3 regions of the Sphingomonas sp. S1-29 genome follow, and region 3 is predicted to be linked to each of the others. Evidence: predicted binding sites of a transcription regulator. Region 3 holds the regulator's gene; each other region holds the start of a gene.
What was found. Region 3 encodes LexA, which represses DNA repair genes until DNA is damaged. Its sites were predicted from a motif close to GTTCCNCNCTTGTTCT; they were not measured.
Positions count from the first base shown of each region.

Region 1: a site for LexA is predicted at 1,734-1,749, ahead of OKW76_RS05245 (LexA family protein). Genes of this name have one in related genera too.
Region 2: a site for LexA is predicted at 2,314-2,329, ahead of OKW76_RS16180 (DUF6771 family protein). Genes of this name have one in related genera too.

Region 1 covers NZ_CP110678.1:1,127,026-1,131,013, reverse strand. The annotation lists gene OKW76_RS05250 (Y-family DNA polymerase) at 1-1,304, opposite strand, end outside; gene OKW76_RS05245 (LexA family protein) at 1,265-1,678, opposite strand; tRNA gene OKW76_RS05240 (tRNA-Ser) at 1,996-2,087, opposite strand; gene OKW76_RS05235 (DUF1134 domain-containing protein) at 2,249-3,019, shown strand; gene OKW76_RS05230 (dihydroorotase) at 3,140-3,988, opposite strand, start outside.
Region 2 covers NZ_CP110678.1:1,489,752-1,493,739, forward strand. The annotation lists gene OKW76_RS06940 (restriction endonuclease) at 62-769, shown strand; gene OKW76_RS06945 (hypothetical protein) at 1,056-1,265, shown strand; gene OKW76_RS06950 (hypothetical protein) at 1,286-1,657, shown strand; gene OKW76_RS16180 (DUF6771 family protein) at 2,105-2,302, opposite strand; gene OKW76_RS06955 (hypothetical protein) at 2,825-3,988, opposite strand, start outside.
Region 3 covers NZ_CP110678.1:447,108-451,095, reverse strand. The annotation lists gene OKW76_RS02105 (molybdopterin molybdotransferase MoeA) at 1-890, shown strand, start outside; gene lexA (transcriptional repressor LexA) at 957-1,667, shown strand; partial or broken gene OKW76_RS02095 (ComEC/Rec2 family competence protein) at 1,657-3,792, opposite strand; gene gltX (glutamate--tRNA ligase) at 3,791-3,988, shown strand, end outside.

The DNA of each region.
Region 1 (3,988 bases), 680 kb from region 3:
CAGGCTTTGACGCGCGGAACCTCGTCGATCCGCGTGGTCCATGCCGGCGATCGCATTTCCGATCGCAGCCGCCATTGGCGCTTGAAGCCCTGCGACGCTGTCACCGCAGCGAACTTGCCGAAGCGGCCATTTACCTCGTCGAGCGCTCGCATCAGCCGGTCGCGGCGCTCGGTGTCGTCTTCGAACAGGGTGCGCGGTCGCATGTCTGCCGGTAGCAGATCGTCAAGCATGATGCCCGCCTTGGTGTATGCGTAGCCTTCGCGCCAGGCACGCGCCGCGCACAGGCGGGCGGCGGCGATAAGCTCAAGGCTGTCGCTGGTCATGGGGTGCAGCGTGGTCGAACGGGATGCCGAGTATTGCGGCCGATCAGGCTTATGACGGTTGGTATGGAAGAAGGCAGTAAAGCACGCCGCGACCAATCCGTGCTTGCGCAGCTTTTCGCCCGCTCGCATAGCATATTGCGAAAGCGCCCCCATCATCCCGTCGAAGTCGGTCACCGGTGTGCCGAACGATCGGGTTATCGCCATGCCCTTTCGCTGGGGCGTGATTATCTCGACGGCGTCGGACGGCACCCCGCGCAGTTCTGCCACCAACCGCTCGAGCACGACGGTGCCCACTGAGCGCGCCTGCTTCATCGGCATGTCGCGCAGCGCGCCCGCGGTATGGATGCCCAGATCGGTCAGCTTCCGCGCGGTAGCCCCGCCCACGCCCCAAACGTCCCCGACGGGGAACTGCTGCATTACCTCGTGCCGAATGTCGGGAAGGCGAAGATCCGCCACGCCGTCGAAAGCAACGTTCTTCTTCGCCACCGCGTTCGCCAGCTTGGCCAGCGTCTTGGTGTCGGCAATCCCCACACAGGTCGGTATCGTCGTCCACCGCTGGACCTGACGCCGCAGCGCATGCGCGTGTTCGACCAGGTCGCGATCTTCGAACCCGGCGAGATCAAGAAACGTCTCGTCGATCGAGTATATTTCGAAGTCGCGTGCGAACGCTTGGCAGGCGGCGACCACCCGCCGCTGCATATCGCCGTACAGCGTGTAGTTCGACGATCTAACCTGGATGCCGTGCTGCCGGATCAGGTCGCGCAGGTGATGCGCCGGATCGCCCATCTTGATGCCCAGCGCCTTTGCTTCCGCCGACCGCGCGATCGCGCAGCCATCGTTGTTCGACAGCACGATGACCGGCACGCCCAGCAGGCTCGAATCGAAAGCACGCTCGCAGCTGACGTAGTAGTTGTTGCAGTCGATCAGCGCGATCGGCGTTGTCATGACACCTTGCGAGCCACCCCAACGACCACGCCCCAAATCTCGACATATTCGTCGACCAGAATGTGCGGGAACCCCTCGGCCTCCGGTACGAGCCAGTGGCGACCGTCCATCTGCTTCAGTCGCTTCAAGGTGCGATCGCCATGCACCAGTGCGACAACGATGGCGCCCACCTTCGGGCGCTTTGCGCGGTTGACGACGATCAGGTCGCCATCGTTTATCCCGGCGCCCGCCATGGATCCGCCATCGACGCGCATGATGTAGCTCGCTGCCGGGTGCTCGACGAGATAGGCGCCCAGGTCGATCGGTTCTTCCATGTCGTCCTGCGCCGGCGACGGGAATCCGGCAGGCGTTCGGGCAAGGAAGAATGGCACCTCCTGAGGAAGGAGCTCGAAAGGAACGTCGTGAAGCATGACAGTGCGCATAGACCTCGATCCGAATCGGCGGTCTGCGCATTTAGCGCGACTTGGAACATTTAAAGAACATTATCTTTGACGCGCCTTTCGAAGCCCGTCGTCAGGCCTTTTTCGGCACCCTTCGCCGCCGCCACGATAGCGCAAAATTCCAGCGACGGCGCCGCACCAAGAGGGCGCTGGTTTCAGAGCGCATGACTTTTCACGGCTTATGCGCAATCGTTCGCAGTCGACCGTCTAAAGCCGCGCCGATAATGGGCATCAGAGTGGGCAGGGCGCTTTAAAAAGCAATAAAGTGCTGAGAAAACAGCACGTTATGGCGGAGACGGACGGATTCGAACCGTCGGTGCCGATTACTCAGCACGGCGGTTTAGCAAACCGCTGGTTTCAGCCACTCACCCACGTCTCCGGACACGGCGCTGAGCGGCGGGCTATACCGAGCGATGCGGCGTCGATCAACAGCGCATATCGTGCGGCCGAACGCTAAATCGACTCGCATCGTCGCCGGTTCATTGCAGCGAAAGCCTGTGCAGTTGTATGGTTACCCATGACGATGTGGGGGAAGTGACGATGCGTAGCCAGTGGATCAAGCGCGCCGCGATCGGGGTGGCGCTGGTGGCCGCGCCCGCGATGGCGACCGCGCAGGTGCGGACGATCGACCCCAATGAGGCGATCGACCGCGATCTGTCGGGGCCGCCACCTGCCTATTCGCCGCCCGCGCAGGTCGAGGAACAGCTCGACCCGCTCACCCCCGATGAGCGCGCCGCGCAGCCGGGGATGCCCGCCGCCGCGCCGGTCACGCCAATGAGTACCGCGCCACTGCCGCCGATCGCCGCCGAACAGACGACGGTGGCATCGGAAACCTATGCACGCGAAGACCTAATGGCCGCGGCCGAGGGCGTCTTCGGCAAAGGTGCCGCCGAATTGGCCGGCCTGCTCGAGAAGATCCTGTCCGAACAAGGGCGGCCCAACGCCTATATCGCCGGGCGCGAAGCCGCGGGCGCGTTCGTCGTCGGCGTGCGCTACGGATCGGGGGTGATGACGCACAAGGTCGAGGGCCAGCGCCCGGTCTATTGGACCGGGCCCTCGATCGGCTTCGACGCCGGCGGCGATGCCACCAAGGTGTTCGTGCTGGTCTACAACCTCTATGATTCGCAGGAATTGTACCGCCGTTTCCCCTCGGCCGAGGGGCGCGCCTATTTCATCGGCGGGTTCGCGGCGACCTATATGCGCCGCGGCGACGTGGTGCTGATCCCGATCCGCGTCGGCGTCGGCTACCGGCTGGGCGCCAATATCGGCTATATGAGCTTCAGCGAGAAGGCCGAGTGGCTGCCGTTCTAAGCGAAGCGCGGCAGGCGGCTACGCCCGCCTGACTCGCGCAAGCTCGGCCGGCGGGGGCAAAGCCCCCGACCGACGTCACGGGCTTTGCCGGTGACGCGCCGCCCACTTATCGCCGCCCGCTCACCCCCGCTCGAACACCGTCGATTCGAACCGGATCGGCGCGCCCGCAGCCGCCCCCACCAGCTCGTCCTCCCACATCGCGGCCCGCCCGCGCACGATCGTCCCGATCGGCTTGCCCGTCAGCTCGCGCCCTTCGAACGGCGACCAGCCACTGCGCGACTGCAGCCATGCGCCCTCGATCGTCCAGCGGCGCTTGAGATCGACGACGGTGAAGTCGGCGTCATAGCCGATCGCGATCCGCCCCTTGCCCGCGATGTTGAAGATCCGCTGCGCGCCTGCGCTGGTGAGGTCGATCAGCCGCTGCAGCGTCATCCGCCCCGCCGCGACGTGATCGAGCATCAGCGGCAGCAGCGTCTGCACCCCCGGCATGCCGCTCGGGCTAGCGGGGTAGGGCGCCGCCTTTTCGGCGAGCGTGTGCGGCGCGTGATCCGAGCCGATGACGTCGGGCACGCCCTGGCCCATCCAGTGCCACAGCCCGTCGCGATGCACCGCCGATCGGATCGGCGGGTTCATCTGCGCATGGGTGCCAAGGTCGCGATAGGCATCCTCGCCCGCCAGCGTGAGATGCTGCGGGGTGACCTCGCAGCTAGCGATGTCCTTGTGCTGCGCGAGCAATTCGAGCTCGGCGGGGGTCGAGACGTGGAGCACATGGATACGCCGCCCCGCCGCCCGCGCCAGCCCCAGGATGCGGCGCGTCGCGAGCAACGCGCTTTCGTCGTCGCGCCAGATCGGGTGCGAGGCGACGTCGCCGTCGATCCGGAACTCCCCGGCACGCGCGTTCATCCGCGCTTCGTCCTCGGCATGGATCGCGACGCGGCGACGCCCCGATCGCAGCACCCGCGCGAGCAC
Region 2 (3,988 bases), 1.0 Mb from region 3:
TCGGGGCTGAGGGCCGATTGAACCGTGTAGCTTTCCGAACTTACCGCATTAGTCTCAGGCGATGCACCGCCCCCGACCAGCCGATTACAATCTTCCGCCAAGCTATGACTGGCGCGCGAACAAGGGCAGAATACAAAGCAGGGAATCTGCCGTTGGCTGCATCGGGGCCGCTGCGGGATGGGGCGGCGGCTGCGCAATGGGGGTGTTGATTTTAAACAACCTCAACGAGCAGATCGGCGGCTGGACATGGGTGCTTGCGCCCATGGTTTTCTTCGTTGCACTCGCGGGCAGTGGGTATTTCACTCAGTCTCTCGTGAAACCTCTGTTCCTCACCATTCAAGACGAGAATGGTAAAAAATATGGGAAGGACCTAGAGGCTTTCGAATATCATTCGTTAGAGACTGGGGTCGGCTTCTGGAAGCCAATGAAAGGAATTGCGTTCGAGCGAGCGGTGATGAAGTTGTTCATTTCTCGCGGTTGTAAGGCCCAAATGACTAAAACGACTGGAGACGGCGGAGTTGATCTAAGACTCTCAATCGCGGGAAATTCATACTGGTGCCAATGCAAAGGACACGCGAAACCCATAGGAGTAGCTCCTATCCGGGAGATAGCCGGTGTTTGCAGCAAAGGAGCCAACCGCCCTATGGTTATTTCCACTAACGGATATACTAGACCAGCAATCGAAGCTGCCCGCGAACTAGGTGTTATACTCCTAGATACCAACGATCTTGTCAGGATAGCGAGGTTGGATAACATAAACGCATTATAGGGCTTCGGCTTATCAGCGCAAAAATATTGCGTATCCAGCCGCTGCCGCAAAAGCGATCGATGGAGCGCGCCAAACCAACACCGCTACAAGTCCCATAGCAGGGCGCTTTTGACGCTCAAAAGATCGAACGATCGCGGGGAGGTCCGCTCGTTCACGGGATGGGGTCAAGTTCGCTTTTTGCATGACACTGTCATCATACCCTGTGCGTTTTGTGCGCGAGAACAAAAAGTGATCGCGAGGGCGTGACTTATGGGCGGCAATATGTATCGTCCGGCTAAATACCCCTATGAAAAATATCCTTCGCCTGCTGACTAACACAGCCACACGACGCGTCGTATCGTTCGCGATTACCGCCCTACTCGCCGCCACGATCGGCATTACGCTCGATGCCGAAACCGTCGCGGTCGTGCTCCTAATCGTATCATCCTTGGGCTTAATCGCTGCGGGCGATAACGCCGGGGCGACGAACGCGCTGGATCAGTTCGAAAGCAAATAATGCCCGCCTCAACCACCTCCATGCATCTGCCGCAGGATATGCGCGATTTGCTGGTTCGCCTTGATACCAAGGTGGACAATATCACGACTCAACTTGAGCGGCTCAACCAGCGCGCCGATGGCCATGAGGCACGGATCGCAACGCTGGAAATTACAAGCGCCGCCCGCGAAACGCTGGTGCAGGCGCATCATGATACCATCAAGCGCGTAGTCGATCTGGAGCGATGGAAGACCGAAACGGTCTCCGAACTCAGAGGCGCAAAGACCGTGGGAAGTATGGTCAAAGGTCTCGCCTTCGCAATCGTCGCGTTTTTGACCTATGTTGGGTATGAGATCGCGGTCGCTCCGGCTGAAGTCAGAGCCCCTGCCGTGACGGTTCACCAGACCCGCTAAGCGGTTCCTTGGGCCGTCTTTATACTTACTTTGATATCAATGATTGATACCGGCGTAATTCTTGGACGATGACGAATGTCGGTTCCACACGCCGCATAAGCCGCGCTAAAACCAGTTTGACGATCCGCGCCGGGGTGATAGCCTAAATATCAGCGATCGGGTCGGTAGCTTGCGAGCGACTTTCTCCTTTTGGAGGGGAGCGTCAGTGGACCTAGCTAAAGCTACCAACCCGATCGTGCATCGCCTCTTTTGGTGAGAGGGCAATGGTAGCAACTTCAATCGCCCATCGGTTGGGCCGTATCCCCGTTGCTACCACTATAGATTGTGCGGAAAATTCCGGAGCCACAAGCCGGTAAATCCGCGCCAAGGCAGAATCGCGCCTCTTAGTCCCCCATCGATGCAATGAGTTGTGGCGCAAAGCGAGGACCAAGCTGGGCCACCGCGAAGTCAATAGGACGGCGTGCGGGGGGCATTTTTTTCGCGGATTTGCAGGTCCACTTGGACGCACCCCTGTATTGCATCCGCGATTCGCAAAGCTAGCTCATGCGCGGCACTGGCCCGCACCCTCTCATGATCCATGGTAATGCCGATCTGCGCCCATGCTGGCGCATCCAATATGGCGGCTTCGATTCGCTGAGTGTCCATGTCGCCATAGTAGGACAAAACGGGAACATGCGGCAAGGGTTAGGCCGTCAATCGCTAACTGAAGGCAACCACCCCGCATCGTTTATGATCCGGTGAACCGTCGTAGCGCCGACGCCGAACTGCTTGGCTAGAGCGCGCATAGATATCTTAGTCGTTTTGTAGACCGACCTGATTTCGTTCGCCTTTTGCATGGTAAGCTTAGCAGCGGTGGAATTTCTTATTTGGGTTTTGCGGTCAACCCATCGACAATTGCTTGGGCTATAACCAAGATCGTTGTCGATACGGTCTAGGGTAAGTTCATCGGTGTATCCGTTGGCTCTAGCCCACTGCTCGAAAGCAAGGGGATTTCTAATCCATTCCTCGCAGACTTTGATTCCCCTTCCTCCGTATCGATGGTAGTTTTTATGGTTAGGATCGGAGCATCGCTGCTTCATGCCTTTGTGAATGATGTAGGGACGCGAGAACTTTTTTGAGGATGTCTTTTGCATCCATTATTTATCAAAACTGTTCCCTGTCGATTCTTCAATAGAGGGGTTCGTCTCCCAATCCCTCTTCGACCAGTTCCTTCGCCGTCATCCCCTCACCCGTCGCCGGGGCGTTTTCGTCATCATCCTCACCGAACGGATTGATCATGCTGGAGGGGTCATCGATGGCGGTATCTTCCCCGTTAAAGATGCTCCCACCCGTGGGCGTTGCCGGTTCCTGATCATCAAAGATGCTCCCGGTGGCGGTAGGTGCCGCATCGGCGGTATCGGCTGATACGGGCGGTGCAGGGAAGTTAGTCCCCGCAATCCAATCGCGAATCCCGGTTAGCTCCATCTGCCAAGTTGGGTTGTCCTTCGCGTTGCGGATACCGCGCGTTAGAGCGCGCTCCCAATCTGCCGCGTTGCCCGTCCTCCCAAAATTCACCAGCCCGCGAAGCATCCCACGGTTCCCGAGGATCGCTGAAGCACCGATCGTCATGATACCGCCGATGATGCTGGCGACACCGGTCGAGCTAGTTAGGTTATCGCGGTTGTAGAAAATGTTGAGCGCCGCCGCCCCCTGCACGGTGTTGGCGATTGCCCCCGCGACATAGCTGTTGGACGAATTTGACGGGATCGATTTAGCAGCGGTAGCCAAGCGGGCAAGATCGTCCAAATCGGAGATCGTCCGCTGATCGAACATGACCGACCGTGCGCGAGGCCCCATCTTATTCCATTCGGTCGCGAAGGTGTTGATCGAGAATGTCGGGGTGTCGCCCTGCTTTGATGCCGGAGCCACGCCCAACTGACGCAAAACCGAACCCCGAACATCGGCGGCTTCGGCACGCGGAAGCTGACGCAAAACCGTCTGGAGTTCGTCCGCGTCCGTTCGCGCCATCTGAGTTAGTTTGTTGGCGACCTGTTGCGGGGAGTTGAAACCTGTCTCGCGCTTGCCGATCAGGTTTTCAACGATCCGCATCGACTGCGATCGACGCGCATAGAAACGATCTGCTTGACGGTAGGCCCGTGCGGCATCGCTCCGACCAGCATTGTGCAGGCCATCGGTAATGTCGCGCGAAAGGCTCGCCCACATTTGATTAGCTTCGCCGCGAGTCACGCCATCGACTGCATTAAGCTGGCGACCGTAGCGGGTTCGCATGTCGCGCAAACCGGCGGCGGTCCACTGCTGGGAAGCCACTTCATCGCGCAAACCCTGAAGGGC
Region 3 (3,988 bases):
TCCCGCCGGGCGCCGACACCATCCTCGTCCAGGAGGAAGCCGCTCGCGATGGCGACCAACTGACGCTCAACGGCGAAGGCCCCGGCAGCGTCGGCCGCCACATCCGCCGCGCGGGCCTCGACTTCAGCACCGGCGAAGCGCTGCTCGCGGCGGGCGACCGGCTCACCCCGCCGGCGCTCGCGCTCGCCGCGATCGCGGGGTATGCCGAGCTTCCCGTCCGCCGCACGATCCGCGTCGCGATCGCCGCCACCGGCGACGAACTCGTCCCCCCGGGCCAGCCCGTGCCGCCCGACGGCCTGCCCGAATCGAACTCGATCCTCGTCGCCGCGATGCTTGCGGGCTTGCCCGTCAGCATCGAGCAGCTCGGCATCCTCCCCGACGATCGCGCGGCGATCGAGGCCGCCTTCGCGAGCGTCGACGCCGATCTGCTGATCACCACCGGCGGTGCCTCGGTCGGCGACCACGACCTCGTCCGTCCAGCCCTAGAAGCGGCGGGCGGCGAAATCGATTTCTGGCGGATCGCGATGCGGCCGGGCAAGCCGATGCTCGCGGGGCGCCTCCGCGATACGCTCGTCATCGGCCTGCCGGGCAATCCGGTCGCGGCGTTCGTCACGACGCTGCGTTTCGTGAAGCCGCTGGTGGTGGCGATGGCGGGGGGCACGCTGCCGCTCGCCACCCGCCATCTGCCGCTGGCCGGCCCGCTCCCCGCCAATGACCACCGCGCCGATCACCTGCGCGCCACGATCCAGGGCGGCGTCGTCCATTCGGCCGGGCGGCAGGACAGTTCGATGCTCCGCACGCTCGCGCATAGCGACTGCATGATCCTGCGCGCGCCGCACGCCCCCGCCGCCGCCGCGGGCGACTCGGTGGAAGTCCTGATGATCGGTTAAGGCAAGCTTGACTTGATGGGAGCTGTTGCCTACACGTTCCGCGTCTGTTCCCGACGGAGAACGCTGATGCTGACGCGCAAGCAACACGACCTGATCTGCTTCATCGCCGATCGCCTGAACGAGACCGGGGTTTCGCCGTCGTTCGAGGAGATGAAGGACGCGCTCGACCTCAAATCGAAGTCGGGAGTCCACCGCCTGATCTCGGCCTTGGAGGAGCGCCAGTTCCTGCGCCGCCTGCCCAATCGTGCCCGCGCGCTCGAAGTCTTGCGCATGCCCGAGCGACCCGTTGCCGCGCGCGGAAAGGGAGATTCTACGGGGGACGTAGTGTCGCTTTTGTTGCCTTCCGCGCCACCGGCACCCTCGCGCGCAGCCAGCCCCGCGCCGCGCGCCGCCAATGACGTGATCGAAATTCCGCTCCACGGCCGCATCGCCGCGGGTCTGCCGATTGAGGCGATGGAGAGCGCACAGATGCTCCCCGTCCCCGCGGCCTTGCTCGGCGCGGGCGAACATTATGCGCTCGAAGTATCGGGCGATTCGATGGTCGAGGCGGGTATCCTCGACGGCGATTATGCGCTGATCCGCCGCCAGGAAGTCGCGCGCGACGGCGAGATCGTCGTGGCTTTGGTCGACGAACACGAAGCGACGCTCAAATATTTCCGCCGCGAAGGCGCGATGGTTCGGCTCGATCCGGCGAACCGCTCCTACGATCCGCAGCGCTATCGCCCCGATCAGGTCCGCGTCCAGGGGAAGCTCGCCGGGTTGCTCCGCCGCTATTGAAGCTACGTGGCGGCTGCACCGTTTGGGGCAGCCGCCACGGATGGTCGCTGGGTCGGCCGGCGACGGTGCGAACCTTCCCGCCCGAAAGCGTGATCGCCACCCCGCCGGTTTGCGCGAGCATCGGACGGTCGAGCTTGAGCCAGCGCGGGGTACAGGTACGCGGCAAGCGCCGCTCGCTGATGGCGATGTCGGCGGCACGGCACAGCGCGACGAACTCGGCGATCGGGACTAGATAACCGCTGCGGGTTGCGAGGATGGTCCAGGTGCGACCTTCGGCGGGTAGCCGAACCAGGCACAGGTCACTGCTGCAGCGCGCCCTTGGATCGTCGCTCAGCGCAGACAAGTCGGCATCGGTCCCCCCGGTCTCGCCGAGCACCCCCCGGACATAGTCCCCCGCCCGATCGCGCAGCAGCGCCATCCCGCCATCGCCGGTCCGAACCGCCACATGCCGTCCGTCGCCGGTGACGATCAGATCGGGTCCCGGCGTCGCCACCGCCCACCCCGCGCCGATCGCGAGCGGCACCGCGCCCAGCCACCGCCACCGCGTCCGCCACAACGCCACCCAGATACCGCCCGCGACCATCAACCCGAACGCCGCCCGCGGCATCGACGGCAACGCCTTCACCGCCCCCGGCGCATCGGCGGTGGTGTGGGCGATCCACAGCAAGGCGCGCAACGCCCATTCGGCCAGCCACCAGAATGGCGCCCCCAACCCCGCCGAGTCGAACACCAACGCCGCCGCCTCGAGCGGCATCACGACAAAGGTCGTCAGCGGAATCGCCACGATATTCGCGAGCGCGCCGTACACCCCCGCCTTGTGGAAATGGAACAACCCGATCGGCATCAACGCGAACTCGACCACCAATCCGGTCAGCAGCAGCGACGCCAGCCCGCGCAGCAGGCTCGCCCCCCGGCTCTCCTCGCGCTTCAGGAACCAGCCGCGCACCACCCGATGCTCGTGCAGCGCGACGATCGCGGTCACCGCGGCGAAGCTCAGCTGGAAGCTCGCCGACATCAGCGCCTCGGGCCACAGCAGCAGCACGATCGTCGCCCCCGCCGCAACCAGCCGCAGCGTCACCGCCTCGCGCCCCATCGCCAGCGCCCCCAGCACCAGCAGCGCGGCGATGCACGACCGCACCGTCGGCACCTCGGCACCGGTCAGCCAGGTATAGAACACCGCCACCCCCGCCGCCGCGCCGGCCGCGACGATCGGCAACCGCCACCGCAGCGCCAGCACCGGGCTGAGCGCCAGCAGCTTGAGCACCAGCAGCATCGTCGCGCCGACCACCGCGGTGACGTGGAGCCCGCTCACCGACAGCAGATGCGCCAGCCCCGATCGCCGCAGCGCCTCGTCATCGGCCTCGTCGATCGCGCCGCGGTCCCCCGTCGCCAGCGCCGCGGCGATGCCGCCCGCGCTCCCCTCGATCCGCGCCTGGATATGCCGGGTCAGCCGCTCGCGCAGCCCCGCCCCCGGCGCCTCGCCCGCCCCAACCACCGTGATCGGGGCGAACGCCCGACCCGTCGCGCCGAGCTCGCCGAACCACGCCACCCGCTGGAAGTCATACGCCCCCGGCACCACCGCCGCCCCCGGCGGCATCAACCGCGCCCGCAGCGACAACACCGCCCCGCGCCCAACCCCCTGCGGCAAATCGCGCTCGGCAACGTTCACCCGCACCACCGGCGGCAAGCCCTGTGCGGCAGCGTCCACCACCGCCAGCCGCAGCCGAACGATTTCCCGCGCGGGCATCGGCTCGACCTGCTCAACCCTACCGGCAAAGGCCACCACCACGGGTCTAGAAAGCACCGGCGCGGCGACTCGCTCGGCGCGCGACCACACGAGCCCGCACCCCGCCGCCATCGCGCATCCGGCGACCAGCATGGCACGGCTCGACCGACCGCCCCTCGCGACGCTCACCCCCGCCAACGCCAGCGCCCCGCACGCCGAGAGGAACGCGCTCCAGCGCGCGATGTCGGGCAGCAGGAACCACGCCGCGATGCCGATCCCCAGCATCACCGGCAGCCACAGCACCAATTGATCGCGCTCGGCCTCGAGCCACCGCTCGATCGCCGGGTTCGCCCTTGAAATGCGCGGCCCCGGCGCGATTTGAAGCGAGCCGACACGCATGCTAGGGGCGGTCGCGGCACGTGAAGCCATCGTTTTTCAAGTCTGGGAGCAACCGCGCGTGGGCGCAACACCCGATATCTGCCAAGCCCCCGAGCACGCTGCCGTGGTCACCCGTTTCGCCCCGTCACCGACTGGATTTCTCCACATCGGCGGCGCGCGCACCGCGTTGTTCAACTGGCTGTTCGCCCGCCATCAT